Regions from separate parts of the Agromyces silvae genome, predicted to be linked through region 2. Evidence: riboswitches for the same ligand, from Rfam matches in the RefSeq annotation. Region 2 holds a riboswitch; the other holds the start of a gene.
The links. Region 2 has a riboswitch for thiamine pyrophosphate ahead of QU602_RS15200 (bifunctional hydroxymethylpyrimidine kinase/phosphomethylpyrimidine kinase). Riboswitches for the same ligand answer to the same signal wherever they lie in the genome.
Positions count from the first base shown of each region.

Region 1: it holds a riboswitch for thiamine pyrophosphate, as region 2 does, so the genes downstream of both, QU602_RS07295 (ECF transporter S component) here and QU602_RS15200 (bifunctional hydroxymethylpyrimidine kinase/phosphomethylpyrimidine kinase) in region 2, are expected to answer to the same signal.

Region 1 is NZ_CP133018.1:1,585,078-1,592,244, reverse strand. It holds gene QU602_RS07320 (D-alanyl-D-alanine carboxypeptidase family protein) at 1-349, shown strand, start outside; gene QU602_RS07315 (hypothetical protein) at 391-648, opposite strand; gene QU602_RS07310 (nucleoside/nucleotide kinase family protein) at 695-1,306, opposite strand; gene QU602_RS07305 (energy-coupling factor transporter transmembrane component T family protein) at 1,303-2,082, opposite strand; gene QU602_RS07300 (ABC transporter ATP-binding protein) at 2,079-3,593, opposite strand; gene QU602_RS07295 (ECF transporter S component) at 3,595-4,236, opposite strand; TPP riboswitch at 4,273-4,382, opposite strand; gene QU602_RS07290 (hypothetical protein) at 4,451-4,798, opposite strand; gene secA2 (accessory Sec system translocase SecA2) at 4,862-7,167, opposite strand, start outside.
Region 2 is NZ_CP133018.1:3,303,853-3,311,019, forward strand. It holds gene thiM (hydroxyethylthiazole kinase) at 1-724, shown strand, start outside; gene QU602_RS15180 (DUF7715 family protein) at 753-1,154, opposite strand; gene cspE (transcription antiterminator/RNA stability regulator CspE) at 1,525-1,728, shown strand; gene QU602_RS15190 (RNA polymerase sigma factor) at 1,792-3,405, opposite strand; gene QU602_RS15195 (YciI family protein) at 3,366-3,764, opposite strand; TPP riboswitch at 3,966-4,064, shown strand; gene QU602_RS15200 (bifunctional hydroxymethylpyrimidine kinase/phosphomethylpyrimidine kinase) at 4,056-6,353, shown strand; gene QU602_RS15205 (alpha/beta hydrolase family protein) at 6,602-7,167, shown strand, end outside.

The DNA of each region.
Region 1 (7,167 bases), 1.7 Mb from region 2:
CACCGCGGCCGTCGGCGCGGCTGGCGAAGCCGCCGTGCCGGTCGACGTGATCACCGCCGGCGACGCATACGGCTCAGCGGTCGCGGTCTGGGGCGACCGCGCCGACCTCGTCGCTGCCGCGACGCGGACGAGCCTCGGCTGGAGCGCGGCCGCCGGTGAGCCGAGCGTCGAGGTCGAACCGTTCACGACCGCGAACGCCGGCCGTGACGTCGGCCGAGTGGTCGTGCCGACGCCCACGGGTGAGCTTGCATCACCACTCACGCTCTCGACGGACATCGGCGACCCCGGCCCGATCTGGCGACTGACGAACCCGCTGCCGATCATCGGCGCCTACTTCGCGGACTCCTGAGACCGAGGCTCCTCGGCCCGGCGTACCGCGTGAGCGAGGGGTCAGTCGTTGTCGTCCTCGTCGAACTCGACGGGGTCGGAGTCGCTCGGGTCGAAGCGGAACTGCACACGCATCTCGCCGTTCAGCTCGCGCTCCTCGACCGCGTTGTACCAGAAGAGCGACTCGAGGCCGTCGACCGCGGCGACCTGCCCGATGCGTGATTCCGGCTTGCCGTCGACGAGGGCGCGCTGTTCGAAGTTGCCCTCGAGCGGTCCGTCGAGGAATTCGGCGAGGTACTCTCCGGTGGTCTCTGCACTCATGACTCCACCGTAGTCCCGCGCCTCGGCGCGGGAGGAACCGAGCGGGTCAGGTTGACAGACCGCGCACGATCAGGTCGGCGCCGGCCGCGGATGCCCCGGTGCGCGCGGCGTGCCGCCGCCACTGCGCATCCCACATGTCCCAGTACGGGTCGAACGCGCCGCGGTCGCGCGTGAGCGCGGCGCGTCTCCGTTCGGCCTCACCGGCGTGCACCCAGATGCGCAGAGCGGATGCCCCGGACACGGCGTCGAACGCGCCACAGCCCTCGATGACGAGATCGAGACCCGGTGCGATCGCTCGGATCGGGCCCGGAGCGTCGGCACGCCAGTCCCAGCAGCGCACACGGGCGACCGCGCCTCTCGCCCAGGGCGCGACGACCGAGTCGGCGATCAGCGCGGCTCCGCGGTCGAGGCCGTGCCAGCCCGGATAGACCTCGTCCAGACGCACCAGCGCGACCGGCCCGGGCCAGGCGGCCACCATCGCGTCCGCGAGCGTCGACTTCCCGGCCCCGCTCGGTCCGTCGATCGCCACGAGCCGACGCCCGCGGACCGTCGACGCTCCCCGCGCCGCCGATGCCGGCGAGTCCCGCAGGCACCGCACCGTCCGCAGCGCGAACCCGGCGCGGTCGCGGGAGCCCGGCGCGTCCGTCGCCCGGCTCACGACCAGACCAGGTTCCATGAGCCCGCCGCCACCGCGGCGGTGACGGAGATCGCCGCGACGAGGCATCCGATCGCGATGACCGCCCATTCCACGCCGCCGAACCGCGCCTCGCGAGCCCAGGTGCGCCGACCCGGCGCACCGAACCCGCGCGCCTCCATGGCGGTCGCAAGCGTGCTCGCGCGGCGGATCGAGAGCACGAGGAGGGCGAACGCCTGCCCGACCCCCCGGCGCAGCACGGCGCGATCGGCGACACCGCGCGCGCGTCGCGCGAGGCTGATCGTGCGCCAGTCGTCGATCGACGTCCCGGCGAGCCGCAGTGCGGCGAGTCCGCCGAGCACGAACCGTGCGGGCAGCCGCAGCGTCTGCGCGAGACCGTCGGCGAGATCCGTCGGATCGATCGTGAGGAAGAGCACCACGGCGGGCAGCGCGATCGCCACGACGCGCGCCGTCGTGGCGAGCCCGATCGCGACCGACCCCTCGGTGATGTGGATCAGCCCGGCGTCGAAGTAGACCTGTCCGGACGGTGCCCCGTAGAGCACCATGCTGATGCCGGTGAGCGGTGCGGCGATCCAGACCGGGAGCGTGCGCGCCGACCACAGCAGCGGGCCGAGCCCGATCGCCGTGAAGAGCACGATCTCGCAGAGGATCGCGATACCCGCCGAGACGGGGTCGAGCGTGAGCAGCAGCGCGATGCTGAGCGGCACGGTCGCCGCGATCTTCGCGACCGGGTTCACCCGGGCGAGGGGCAGGCCGGGGCGTACTTCGGCGATGCTCACACCGCGACCTCGGCCCTCGCATCGATGGGGACACCCAGCATGAGCCGCACATCGGCGAGCGCGTCGACGAACGCGGCATCGTGCGTGACGGCCACGATGCCGGCGCCCGCCTCGCGCAGCTCGCGCACCAGCCGCACGAGCTCGCGCCACGTCACCGCATCCTGGCCGAACGTCGGTTCGTCGAGCACGAGCATGCGCGGCCGGGTCGCGAGCGCCGTGGCCACCGAGAGCCGGCGCTTCTCGCCGCCCGACAGGGTGAACGGGTTGGCGTCCGCGAGATGCGCGAGCCGCAACGCGTCGAGCAGCGGGTCGACGCGCTCGTGTACCTCGGCCGCACGCAGCCGCAGCGCCCGCGGGCCGACCTCGAGCTCGGCACGCACGGTGCCCGCGAGGAACTGGTGCTCGGGGTTCTGGAACACCGTCCCGATGCGTGTGAGCAGCTGCCGCGACTTCCAGCGCCACGGCTCGGTGGCCGCGCCGTCGGCGAGCCGGGCGGATGCCACGAGCGAGCCGTCGTCCGGCCGGAGGAGGCCTGCGAGGGTGAGCGCGAGGGTCGACTTGCCTGCGCCGTTCGGCCCGGTGACGGCGAGCACGGATGCCTCGTGGACGGCGGTGTGCACGCCGGTCTGCACGGGCCGACCAGAGATGCGTGCGACGCTGAGATCCGTCGCGGTGAGCAGCTCTGGGGTGCCGGCCGTCGACGCAGGGGTTCCGAGCGCGGGGTGGACCGGGCGTGCGGCCATCGCCGCGGCCTCGCCGGGAAGCCACACGCCCGCGGCGCGCAGCTCGTCGGCCTGTTCGGTGAGCACGCGTTCGGCCGGCCCGTCGGCGATGAGGCGGCCTTCGCGGCCGACGACGATCACGCGATCGACGACGGGCAGCCAGACGGGCACCCGGTGTTCGACCACGATGAGCGTCGCGCCGGTGCGCTCCGCGACTCGGGCGACGGCGTCACGGACCTCGGTCACCCCGTCGGGGTCGAGATTCGCGGTGGGCTCGTCGAGCAGCAGGACGCCTGGGCGCATCGCGATCACCCCCGCGAGCGCGAGCCGCTGACGCTGCCCGCCCGAGAGCGCCGCAGTCGACCGGTCGACCGCGAGGTCGAGCCCAACGGCGGCGAGCGCCTCGCGCACGCGCGGGGCGATCTCCTCCCGCGGCACGCCGAGGTTCTCGAGCCCGAATGCGACGTCGTCACCGAGTCTCGCCATCACGAGCTGGGCGTCGGGATCCTGGAGCACGAGCCCGGTGCGGCCGCGCGCCGCCGAGGCATCCACCCCGTCGACCAGCAGCCGGCCCGTCGCCTCGCCCTCGTCGTCGCCGCCGAGCACACCGGCGAGCCCGTGCAGGATGGTCGACTTGCCCGAGCCCGACGGACCGAGCAGCAGCACGCGCTCCCCGGGCTCGATGGTGAACTCGACGCCCTCGACCGCGGGCCTCGCGCGCGAGCCGTGCCGCCAGCCCCACCCGCGCGCCTCGACGCGCGCCGGCCGTTGCAGCTCGTTGGCGGTCACCTCAGCTCGTGACCCTGACCGCGTCCCGCCCGGATGCGAACCGGCTGAGCGCCCCGGTCCGGGCGAGACCGCGCACCGCCAGCCAGCCGAGACCACCGGCGATGACCGCACCGCCGACGATTGCCGACACGATGTAGATCGTCGCGAACGCGGGCGCCGAGCCCGCGTACCAGAGCACGAGGTCGTTGACGGCCATCGCGAGCCCGGCCACCGCGCCCGCGAGCACCGCGACGGGGAAGCCCCAACGGCGGTACAGGAAGATCGCGAAGACGAGCTCGGCGCCGAGGCCCTGGACGAGCCCGGCCTCGATCGTGAGCAGGCCGCCCCACTGGCTGCCGATCAGCGCAGATACGATCGCGGCGACGAGCTCCGTGTACATCGCGGCACCCGGCTTGCGGATGACGAGTCCGCCGATGACGCCCGCGACGAGCCAGAGCGCCGCAGGCGCGGCCTGCAGGCCGGGCAGGAAGGTCGAGATGGGGGCCGAGATCGGACCCCAGATAACGCCGTACGCCCAGAAGACGACGCCGACCGCGACGCCGATGACGCTCGCGACGACGATGTCGACCACCCGCCATCTGAGGCGACGGCCGCCAGGCGTGCGCGTCGATGCCGGCGTGGTTGCGGATGTGGTTGCGTGCACTGTCGTGCCCTTTCGTTCGAAGGAAAGCGGCACGGGAATGAGATGCGATGCCCTCCCTGCGCTGGCATGACCCAGATCAGGTTCGACGGTCGAAGGTTTGGAACCTTCCTCTCAGCCCGGTTCACCGGACTCCCGTGTTCACGCATGAGTATACGCCCGCACCGATCCGGTGCGGGCTTCGCCCATGCGTCGGGCGTCGACCGCGGTCAGGCGCTCAGTGCTTCAGGGCGCGGATGATCCAGCGCAGCGACTTGCCGATGACCCAGACGAGCGGGGTCGCGGCCAGCAGCAGCCCGATGAGGTTCGGCTCGAACCGCACATCGCCACCTCGGCCGATGTATGCCCCGAGCGGAATCGACACGCCGCCGCCCCCGCCGCCGCTGCCTTCGCCGGTGCCGCCCTTCTCATCCATCGACCCGGACCCGCTGCCGCCGCCGAAGCCGTAATATCCGAGGGCGACCGGCACGATCGTGGACCCCCCGATGTCGACCGCATCGCCGTACGAGGTCTTCACGCCGACGCCGCCGACCTTGTCCGCCAGTTCCACCACGAGTTCCGTCATGGGGCCAGGCTACCTACGCCGACTGGATGCGGCCAGCCCTTGCGCTCGCTCCGCTCGGCGCGGTCAGCGGGGCCTGATGAGTTTGGCGAGCGAGCGGATGACCCGGTCAGCGGCGGTGCCGAACGGGTTGTCCTCGATCATGTATGTCCACGTGGAGGTCGGTCGTCGCATGCCGAGCTCGGCGATGGTCCCCGGGCGCCGGTCGAGGTCGAGGTCGAGGAGCGTCGACAGGACTGCCTCGGCGGCGTGATCCGTGAAGCCTGCGAAGGCCGTGCGGGCCTCGACCGTGAACTCCACGAGCGGCACCGCGTTGGCGAGTGCGCGGAGGTGGATGCCCTCTTTCACGTCACTCATATGCGCGAGGTGATCGGCCCACCCCTCGTCGATCCGATACAGCACGATCTGACGGACGAACTCGATCCACTCCGGATGCCTGAGCCGCCTAGCACGATCGCGCTCCAGGCCAGCCCGCTGCAGTTCGGTCAGCAGCTCAACGATTCGCCCGTCATCGGCAAGGTAACCGTCCCTCACGGCAAGCGTCGCCGCTCGCTGATGCTCGAGAACCTGGTTGTACGCGCTGGTCTTCCGATGGGCCTGCAGTACCTTTCCCTCGGCGACTCGCTGTGCACGCCGGTACAGGCGCAGGGCACGTGGAGACGGCACGGCCTCGAGAGCGACCACCTCAGCGATCTCGACTGGATCGATGTGATGCACGACGACATCGTCCTCCAGGCTCGTGAAGAAGGTGGAGGTGCCCGGGTCGCCCTGGCGACCCGACCGCCCTCGCAGCTGATGATCCAGCCGCACGCTCTCATGACGGCCGAGCCCGATAACGAGGAGGCCGCCCCGTTCACGCGCGGCATCGTCGAGCCGGATGTCCACACCGCGTCCGGCCATCTGAGTCGAGATCGTGACCGCGCCGGACATCCCCGCACGCGCGATGATCGCCGCCTCGTCAGCGTCGTGCTTTGCGTTGAGAACTTCGCACGTCACCCCCGCGTGCTCCAGGAGAGTGGCGAATCGCTCCGAATCGGCAACACTCGACGTTCCGACGAGCACGGGCTGACCCACGGCATGAGCCTCGGTGATCCGCTCGACGACCGATCGGTCGCGCGCCGATGCAGTTGCGAACAGCCGGTCGGCTTCATCGATCCGTGCGCAGGGGACGTTCGTCGACACCGCAGCGATACGGAGGCCATGGTCTTCAGCGAGGCGTTCTGCGCCTTCGACGGCCGTCCCGCTCATGCCCACCAGCGTTCGGTACGTGTGAGCGACCGTCTGCACGAGGGTCTGATCGAGGATGCGTGACTGCGACGACGGCGCGAGCCCCTCCTTCATCTCGACTGCGGCGTGCAGCCCATCGGGCCATCGCTGCAGGTGTGCGATGCGCCCTCGCGTCTCGTTCACCAACGAGATACCGCGTTCGCTCACGAGGTAATGAACGTCGCGCTCGAGCAGCACCTCTGCGTGCAACGCGAGGTGAGCCGCGCCCAGAAGGTCGGTGTGCGCAAACAGATTCTCGACATGGAAGAAGCGTTCGAGCTTGGCGATACCGCTGTCGGACAGGATCACGTTCCGGCGCTCCTCATCGACGGTGAAGTCGACGGTCGCCCGGAGCGAAGCCACGAGCTTCGCCAGGCCCGGCACCACGACATCATCCTCAGCATCGCCCGCGAGCACCAGAGGGACGAGGGCTTCGTCGATGAGCACCGCGTCGAGTTCATCGACGATCGCGACGTCCAGCTCACGTAGGCGCCGCTCATCGTGGCGAGTGACTTGGCGGTCACGCAGCTGGTCGAACCCCAGTTGCTGAATCGTCGAGAACACGACATCGGCGCGGTAGGCCACCCGACGCTCGTCGCCGGTCATCGGCGCGGTCACGACTGCCGATGTCACCCCCAAGGCGTCGAACAGCACAGCACCGGATCGAGCGTCCCGGACCGCGAGGTACTCGTTGGCGGAGAGGACATGAACGCAACGGTCTTGCAGCGCGAACGCGGCCGCGACCATACTGCCTACCAGGGTCTTGCCTTCTCCGGTGGCCATGTCGATCGCGATACCGCGCAACATGCTCATAGCGCCCAGAAGCTGAACTGGGTGCGGTTCGATCGAGGTCAACCGTCGAAGCAGCTCGGAGATCGCCGCGCAGAAGGCAATGAGGGTGCTGTCGGCTTGCCAGTCCGCCGTTCGCAACGCATCGATGTCATCGAGGAGACCGAAAGTCGGCGTATCTTGCAAATCCCCCCGACGGTCGCAGGCGGCCTTCACGAGCGGCTCGAACCGCCGCAAAGACTCTGTGCCCGGCTCCTGGCGGAACTGGGCGAGCGCTCGCACCCACCGCTCACGCCAGCCGCGCGTCTCGCCGCGGA
Region 2 (7,167 bases):
CGGCGAAGCCGGCCCGTTCGCCCGCGTCGCGGGCGGCCTGTTGGTGAACCTCGGCACGCCCACGCCCGAACAACGCGACGCCGCGCGCGAAGCGGTCGCCGGGGCATCCGAAGCGGGCACGCCCTGGGTGCTCGACCCGGTCGCGATCGGCGCACTGCCGATCCGCACCGCGCTCGCGCGCGAACTCGTCGCACACCGCCCCACCGTCGTGCGCGGCAACGCCTCCGAGATCCTCGCGCTCGCGGGCGAGGGAGCCGGCGGCCGCGGCGTCGACGCGGCGGACAGCACGGATGCCGCGACCGACGCCGCCGAACACCTCGCGCGCACCTACGGCTCGGTCGTCGCCGTCTCAGGGCCTGTCGACCTCATCACCGACGGCACCCGCACCGCCCGGATCTCGAACGGCGACGCCCTGCTCACCCGCATCACCGGCGGCGGCTGCGCGCTCGGCGCGATCATGGCGGCCTTCCTCGCGACCGCGCCCGCGCACGACACCCGCGCCGCCGGCACCGGCCACCCCGACGACGTCACCCCCGACGACACCGCGTTCGACGCGACCGTCGCCGCCACACTCGTGTACACCATCGCCGCGGAGCTCGCGGCCGCGCGCTCCAACGGACCCGGCACGTTCGCCACGCAGTTCCTCGACGCCCTCGCCGCCATGACCCCCGCCCGGCTCGGAGAACGCGCCCGCCTCACCGTCACGAGCCTCGCCACCGTCTGAGACGTTCCGCCTACGCAAGCACCCCCGGTCAATTCGCCGACGACCCCGCCTTCGGGGCCGACCGTGCACGGAACTCGAAGAAGCTCCGCTCGAGCACCGTGCCGGTCGGCCACCGCCCGGCGACCGCCAGCATCTCTTCGGCCAGATGCGCCGCGCAGGTCGGCGGCCAGCCGTTCACCGCCGCCCCCGCACGCATCGCCTCCACGATCTCGCGGCGCGACAGATCGGATTCGGTCACCAAGGCCGTCGACGACGGCGCCCCTGAAGTCACCCCGGCGAAGGCCCGGTAACACTCGCACGCCGTCGCGCCTGGTCGCAGCATCGACTCGGCGCACGGGCTCGGGATCCAGGCCAGCTCGCCGTTCACCCCGAAGCAGAAATCGTCGGCGCGCTCGCCCTGCGTGCGTGCCGTCACGGTCAGTAGTCGCATGTTCCATCTCCGTACTCGGCACGAGCAGGAGCAGGATAGGCAGCACCGCCGACATCCCGCGGCTCGCGGCCGCGGCCGCGGCGGAGCGTTTACGCAGGCGTTTCGACTCGTAACATCCCCGTGACATAGCTTTGTCGTACACTGGGCCAAATGCCCTGGCCGTGGCCCTGATGCCACGCAGCGAAACGAAGTGTTATTTCTGGTCTCACCACGCACCCCTTCCGGACGGCCCTCGCCCGTCCGCAACATCGTGCGCTGCGGCGCTGCCGCCTCCTCCTCCCCCTTCCCCCCTCGAAGCTCCACGCCGACGCCGTCGGCGTGGTACCCCCGGGCCACGGCCGTGGTCCTCAACGAAAAGGAAAATGACGACATGGCCACTGGCACCGTCAAATGGTTCAACTCTGAAAAGGGCTTCGGCTTCATTGCTCCCGACGACGGCTCCGCCGACGTCTTCGCGCACTTCAGCGCGATCTCCGGTGCGGGCTACCGCAACCTCGAAGAGGGCCAGAAGGTTGAGTTCGACACCGAGCAGGGCCAGAAGGGCCCGCAGGCTGCGAACATCCGCGCCCTCTAAAGAGCAGCACGAACAGCGGGCCCGCCACGATTCGTCGTGGCGGGCCCGCTCTCGTCTTTGCGGTCACCCGATCGACGCCGCGCGTTGCGCGAGGTACGCACGCACCTCCGGGACATCCGTCATCGCCGCCGCCCGCGCGTACGCATCCCGCGCCTCCGCGTCGCGACCCGCGCGCGACAGCAGGTCGGCGCGGGTCGCCCACCACGGCTGGAACGTCTCCCCCACGGATGCCTCGGGCAGTGCCGCGAGCCCGGCATCCGCGCCGTCCGTGCGCCCGACGACCGCGGCGAGCGCGACGCGCGCCCCCAGGCTCGGCGCCACCGCCACGAGCGCGGTCGAGAGGGCGCGGAGCGCAACCCAATCGGTCCGGCCGGTGCGCCTCCGGTCGATGTGCACCGCCTGGATCGCCGCCTCGAGCTGAAACCGACCGGGCGCGCCGCCGCCAGCCGAGGCCCGACGCAGGTACGCCTCGCCCTCGTCGATCAACGCCGCATCCCAGTCGGCCGGGTCCTGTTCGTCGAGCGGCACGAACTCGCCGCGCCGCGCACCCTGACGCCGCGCGAGCGAGAGCGTGACCAGCGCAGCCAGGCCCCACGCCTCGCGTTCGTCGCCGAGCAGGGTCGCGAGCACGACCGCGAGGTACTGCGCCTCGCCCGCCAGCGAGCCCGCGTCACCGCGCCAGGCGATCGCGGCGCACCCGTAGACCGCCTCGAGCAGCGCCGACGTTCGCTCGGCGAGCGCGGCACGATCGGGAAGCTCGAACGGGATGCGCGCGAGCTTGATCCTCCGCTTCGCGCGCACGAGCCGCTGCGCCATGGCCGCCTGCGGCACCGCGAACGCGGTCGCGATCTGCGCCGCCTCGAACCCGAGCACGGTCTGCAGCATGAGCGGCGCACGAGCGGCCGGGTCGATGGCCGGGTGCGCGCAGACGGCGAGCAGCTCGAACCGGCGGTCGGGGATGCGATCCGGGTCCAGCTCGGCGAACGGGTCGACGGCGAGCGGATGCCCCGGGCCGGCGCCGGTTCGGAACACACCGCCGCCCGAGACATCCGGAGCGTCGTGCCCGTCGTCGACCGGCACCGTCGCGCGGTGCGCGGCCGACTTCCACACGTCGCGCTGCCGGTTGCGGGCCACGGTCACCAACCACCCTTCGGGGTTCTGCGGCACGCCCTGGGCCGGCCAGGTCGTGAGGGCCGCCTCGAACGCGCCCGCGAGTGCGTCCTCGGCGAGCGCGAGGTCGCCCGTGGGCGCGGCGAGCACCGCGACGAGCCGGCCGTACGCCTCGCGCGCGACCCGCTCGACGGCGACTCGCGTGGCGTGCGCACTCGCGTCGTCAGCGCGAGCTGCGTCGGCTGGACGCGCCGGTTCGCCGTCGCGGACCGCGTCGCCGGAATGCGCGTCGCTCGCGCAGTGCTCGTCGCTCGCCCGGTGCGCGTCGCTCGCGCGGTGCTCGTCGCTCGCCCGGTGCTCGTCGCTCGCGCGGTGCTCGTCGCGCGCCCGGTGCTCGTCCCTGGCCCGGCGCTCGTCGCTCGCCCGGTGCGCGTCCCTCGCCCGGTGCTCGTCCCTGGACCGGTGCTCGTCGCTCGCGCAGTGTTCGTCGCTCGCGCGGGCGGCGTCGCCCACGCGCTTGTCGCGTGTCACCCGGCGTGCGGTGCGGGCGTCTCGAACGTGGTCCACACGCCGTCGACGGTATGCGTCGCGCTCGGCCGCACCTCGACCGCGCCCCACGACACCGACGGCGCCTGGCGCGCGTACTCGATCGCCGTGTCGAGGTCAGGTACGTCGATGACGAACATCCCGCCGAGTTGTTCCTTGGTGTCGGCGAACGGCCCGTCCTGCACCTGCAGGTCGCCGTCGGCGACGCGGACGGTGGTCGTGACGTCGGAGGGTTGCAGCACCTCGGCCGAGATCAGCACCCCCGCGGCGTGCAGCGTTGCGGCGTAACTGGCGAACTCGCGCTGCCCCTCGGCCATGCCCGCCTCGCCGAGCTCGTCGGGCGACATCTCCGGGTAGTGCAGCAACAGGGTGTATCGCATGATCGTTCCTCCCGTTCAGCGCCCAGCGTAGTGAGCGCCCGGGCCGGCCGTTCCGGCCCTTCACGGTGATGACGATCGAGACGGCCGCCGATCGACACCCTGCGCCGAATGTTCCGGGAGAGGACGGCATTCGTCGGTCCTGCGGCCCCGGAACCCACGAATAGCGTCCTCAACCGACTCGCGCCCCGCGCTACACTCGGCGGCAGTGACACGGGGTGCCGCGCGTCGCGCGCGGCTGAGATCACACCCGTCGAACCTGATCTAGTTCGTACTAGCGAAGGGATGTCGCCCATGCGCGATCGTCTGTCCACCGACCCCGTCCGCCGGCGAGCTGACCTCTCGCTCTACCTCGTCACCGATGCCGCGTTGTGCGGGCCGCGTGGCGTCGTCGCCGTGGTCGCCGAGGCCGTCGCCGGCGGCGTGACCGCCGTGCAGCTCCGCGACAAGACCGCGAGCGACGCCGAGCTGCTGCGGCAGCTCGAGGCGCTCGCCGACGTGATCGACGGCCGGGCGATGCTCGTCGTCAACGACCGGCTCGACGTCGCGGTCGCGGCGCGAGCGCGGGGCATCCGCGTTGACGGCGTGCACCTCGGGCAGGGCGACGCCGCGGTGGCGGCCGCGCGCGAGGCGCTCGGACCGAGCGCAGTCGTGGGCCTCACCGCGAACACGGTCGCGCATCTCGAGGCGGTCGAGCGGATGCCCCGGAGCACGGTCGATTATGTCGGCGTGGGCGTGATCCGGCCGACGGCCACGAAGGCCGACCACCCGCCGGCGCTCGGCATCGACGGGTTCGCCGCGCTGGCCGCGGTGAGCCCCGTGCCGTGCGTCGCGATCGGCGGGGTGCAGGTGCCGGATGTGCCGGCGCTACGCGCGGCCGGTGCGGCAGGCATCGCCGTGGTGTCGGCGATCTGCGCGGCGGCCGAGCCGCGGGAGGCGGCGGCTGAGTTCGTGCGGGCGGCGGGCGGCACAGGACTCGATGCGAGTGCTCCTTCGGCGCGCGCTGCGCGACCGGCGGAGGCGTCGTCGCGCCCCGCGCTACTCGGGGAGCCCGCGGAGCGCCCTGCGCTACTCGCGGAGCCCGCGGCGCGCCACGCGCGACCAGTGGCGTCCGGTGTCCCGCGGGTGCTGAGCATCGCGGGCAGCGACCCATCGGGCGGCGCGGGCATCCAGGCCGACCTGAAGTCGATCGCCGCGGTCGGCGGCTACGGCATGGCCGCGATCACCGCGCTCACCGCGCAGAACACACGCGGGGTGCGCGGCGTGCACGTGCCGCCGACCGCGTTCCTGCGCGACCAGCTCGATGCGCTCTCCGACGACGTCGACATCGATGCGGTGAAGGTCGGCATGCTCGCGAACGCCGAGGTCATCGACACGGCCGCCGCCTGGGTCGAGGCCACCCGGCCGCCCGTCGTCGTGCTCGACCCCGTCATGGTCGCCACGAGCGGCGACCGGCTCCTCGACGCCGAGGCCGAAGCGGCGATGGGCCGGCTGCTGCCGCTCGCCCACCTCGTCACACCCAACCTCGACGAGCTCGCGGTCCTCGCGAACACCTCGCGCGCGAACACCTGGGATGACGCGATCGCGCAGGCCGAGTCGGTGTCGGCGCTGTTCGGGCTGCGCGTGCTCGTCAAGGGCGGACACCTCGGCGGCTCGCGCGCCCCCGACGCACTGGTCGACGCGTCCACGGCGACGATCGTCGAGTTCGACGGCGAGCGCATCGCGACCACGGCGACGCACGGCACCGGATGCTCCCTCTCCTCCGCCGTCGCCACGCTCCGCGTCTCGCGCGGCGGTTGGGAGCCCGCGATCGAGGAGGCGCGGCGCTGGCTCCGCGAGTCGATCCGGCACGGCGAGGGGCTCGAAGTCGGGTCGGGACACGGCCCGGTCAGCCATTTCGCGGGTCTCTGGTCGCGCGGCGGCACGACGACGGCGCCGACGCCCGCCGAGCTCGAGGCCGAGTGGTGGTCCTCGATCGACGACGTGCGCGCGGGCATCGATCAGCTGCCGTTCATCCGCGGGCTCGCCGACGGCACGCTCCGGACCGCGCCGTTCCTCGACTATCTGGCGCAGGACGCGCTCTACCTCGGGGACTACGCGCGCGTACTCGCCGAGGCCTCCCGTCTCGCGCCGGACGCCGCGGCCCAGGCGTTCTGGGCGAACTCGGCGCACGGCGCCCTCGTCGGCGAACTCGAGCTGCACGCGAGCTGGCTCGGCGGCGAAGCATCCGTCTCGGGTCCGGCCGAACCGGATGCCACGACGACCGCGTACCTCGACCATCTGCTCGCGACCGCCGCACGCGGCGACTACCCGGTGCTCGTGGCCGCCCTGCTGCCGTGCTTCTGGCTGTACACCGATCTCGGCGAGCGTCTCGCGGCGGGCGAGTTCGGCGCCGCGGCGCTCGCGCCGGAGCATCCGTACGCCTCGTGGCTCGCGACCTACGCGGATCCCGCGTTCGCGGCGGCGACGCGCCAGGCGGTCGCGATCGTCACGGATGCCGCGTCGCGTGCGAGGCCCGAGGTGCGTGCACGGATGCATCGGGCGTTCCGCGTCTCTTCGGCGCACGAACTCGCATTCTTCGACCGCGCGTGACCCGCACGTGACCCGCACGTGACCCGCGACTGATCTGCCCCGGCGCGCGCAGCTTGAGCGCAACTTGAGCGCCGTTCGAGCACGGAACGGTCTCGCATGGCGGGTGTCCTCAAGCAACACCCACCATGTGCGACCGCTCGTGCGGCTGTGCGGTCGTGCGCTCGTGCGCGTTCTGCGCCGTGACAGCGATGCGGATGTTTCGCTACGTTTGGCGGGAACGAGCCCCAGCCGAGCCGGAGGAGTCCGCGATGCATGCCGAATCCCAGCCCGCCCACGCGTTCGCCGGCGCGTTCGCCGCGAACCCGGACTTCGACTACGAGGTGCGGGGCGCCATCGGTGCGACCGTGGGCGGGGGCGGCGACATCGGCGAGATCCTCGCCGCGGTGCGCGACGTGAAGCCGAAGGATCACGAAGGGTGGTTCGCGGCCTGGCGCGGGCTCGGCGAGCGGGTGCTGGCGCAGGCGGATGCCTCGGCGGCACGCGGGCACAACGTCTCCGCCGCCGCGGCGTACCTCCGCGCCGCGTGCTATCTGGGCCGCGCCGTGAACGCGGTCGCCTCGCTGCCGAGTGACGACGCCCTGCTGCCGACGTTCCGGGCGCACCTCGGCGCGTGGGAACGATACGTCGACACCGTCGCGACCACGGTCGAGCGCCTCGCCATCCCGTACGAGGGCGGCTCGCTGCCCGGGTATCTCTTCAGCCCGGCCGCCGACGGCGCCGCCCGGCCGACCCTCGTGCTGAACCTCGGCAGCGACGAGTCGATCGCCGACGCCTGGGTCGGGGCCGGGCCGGCCGCGCTTGCGCGCGGCTACCG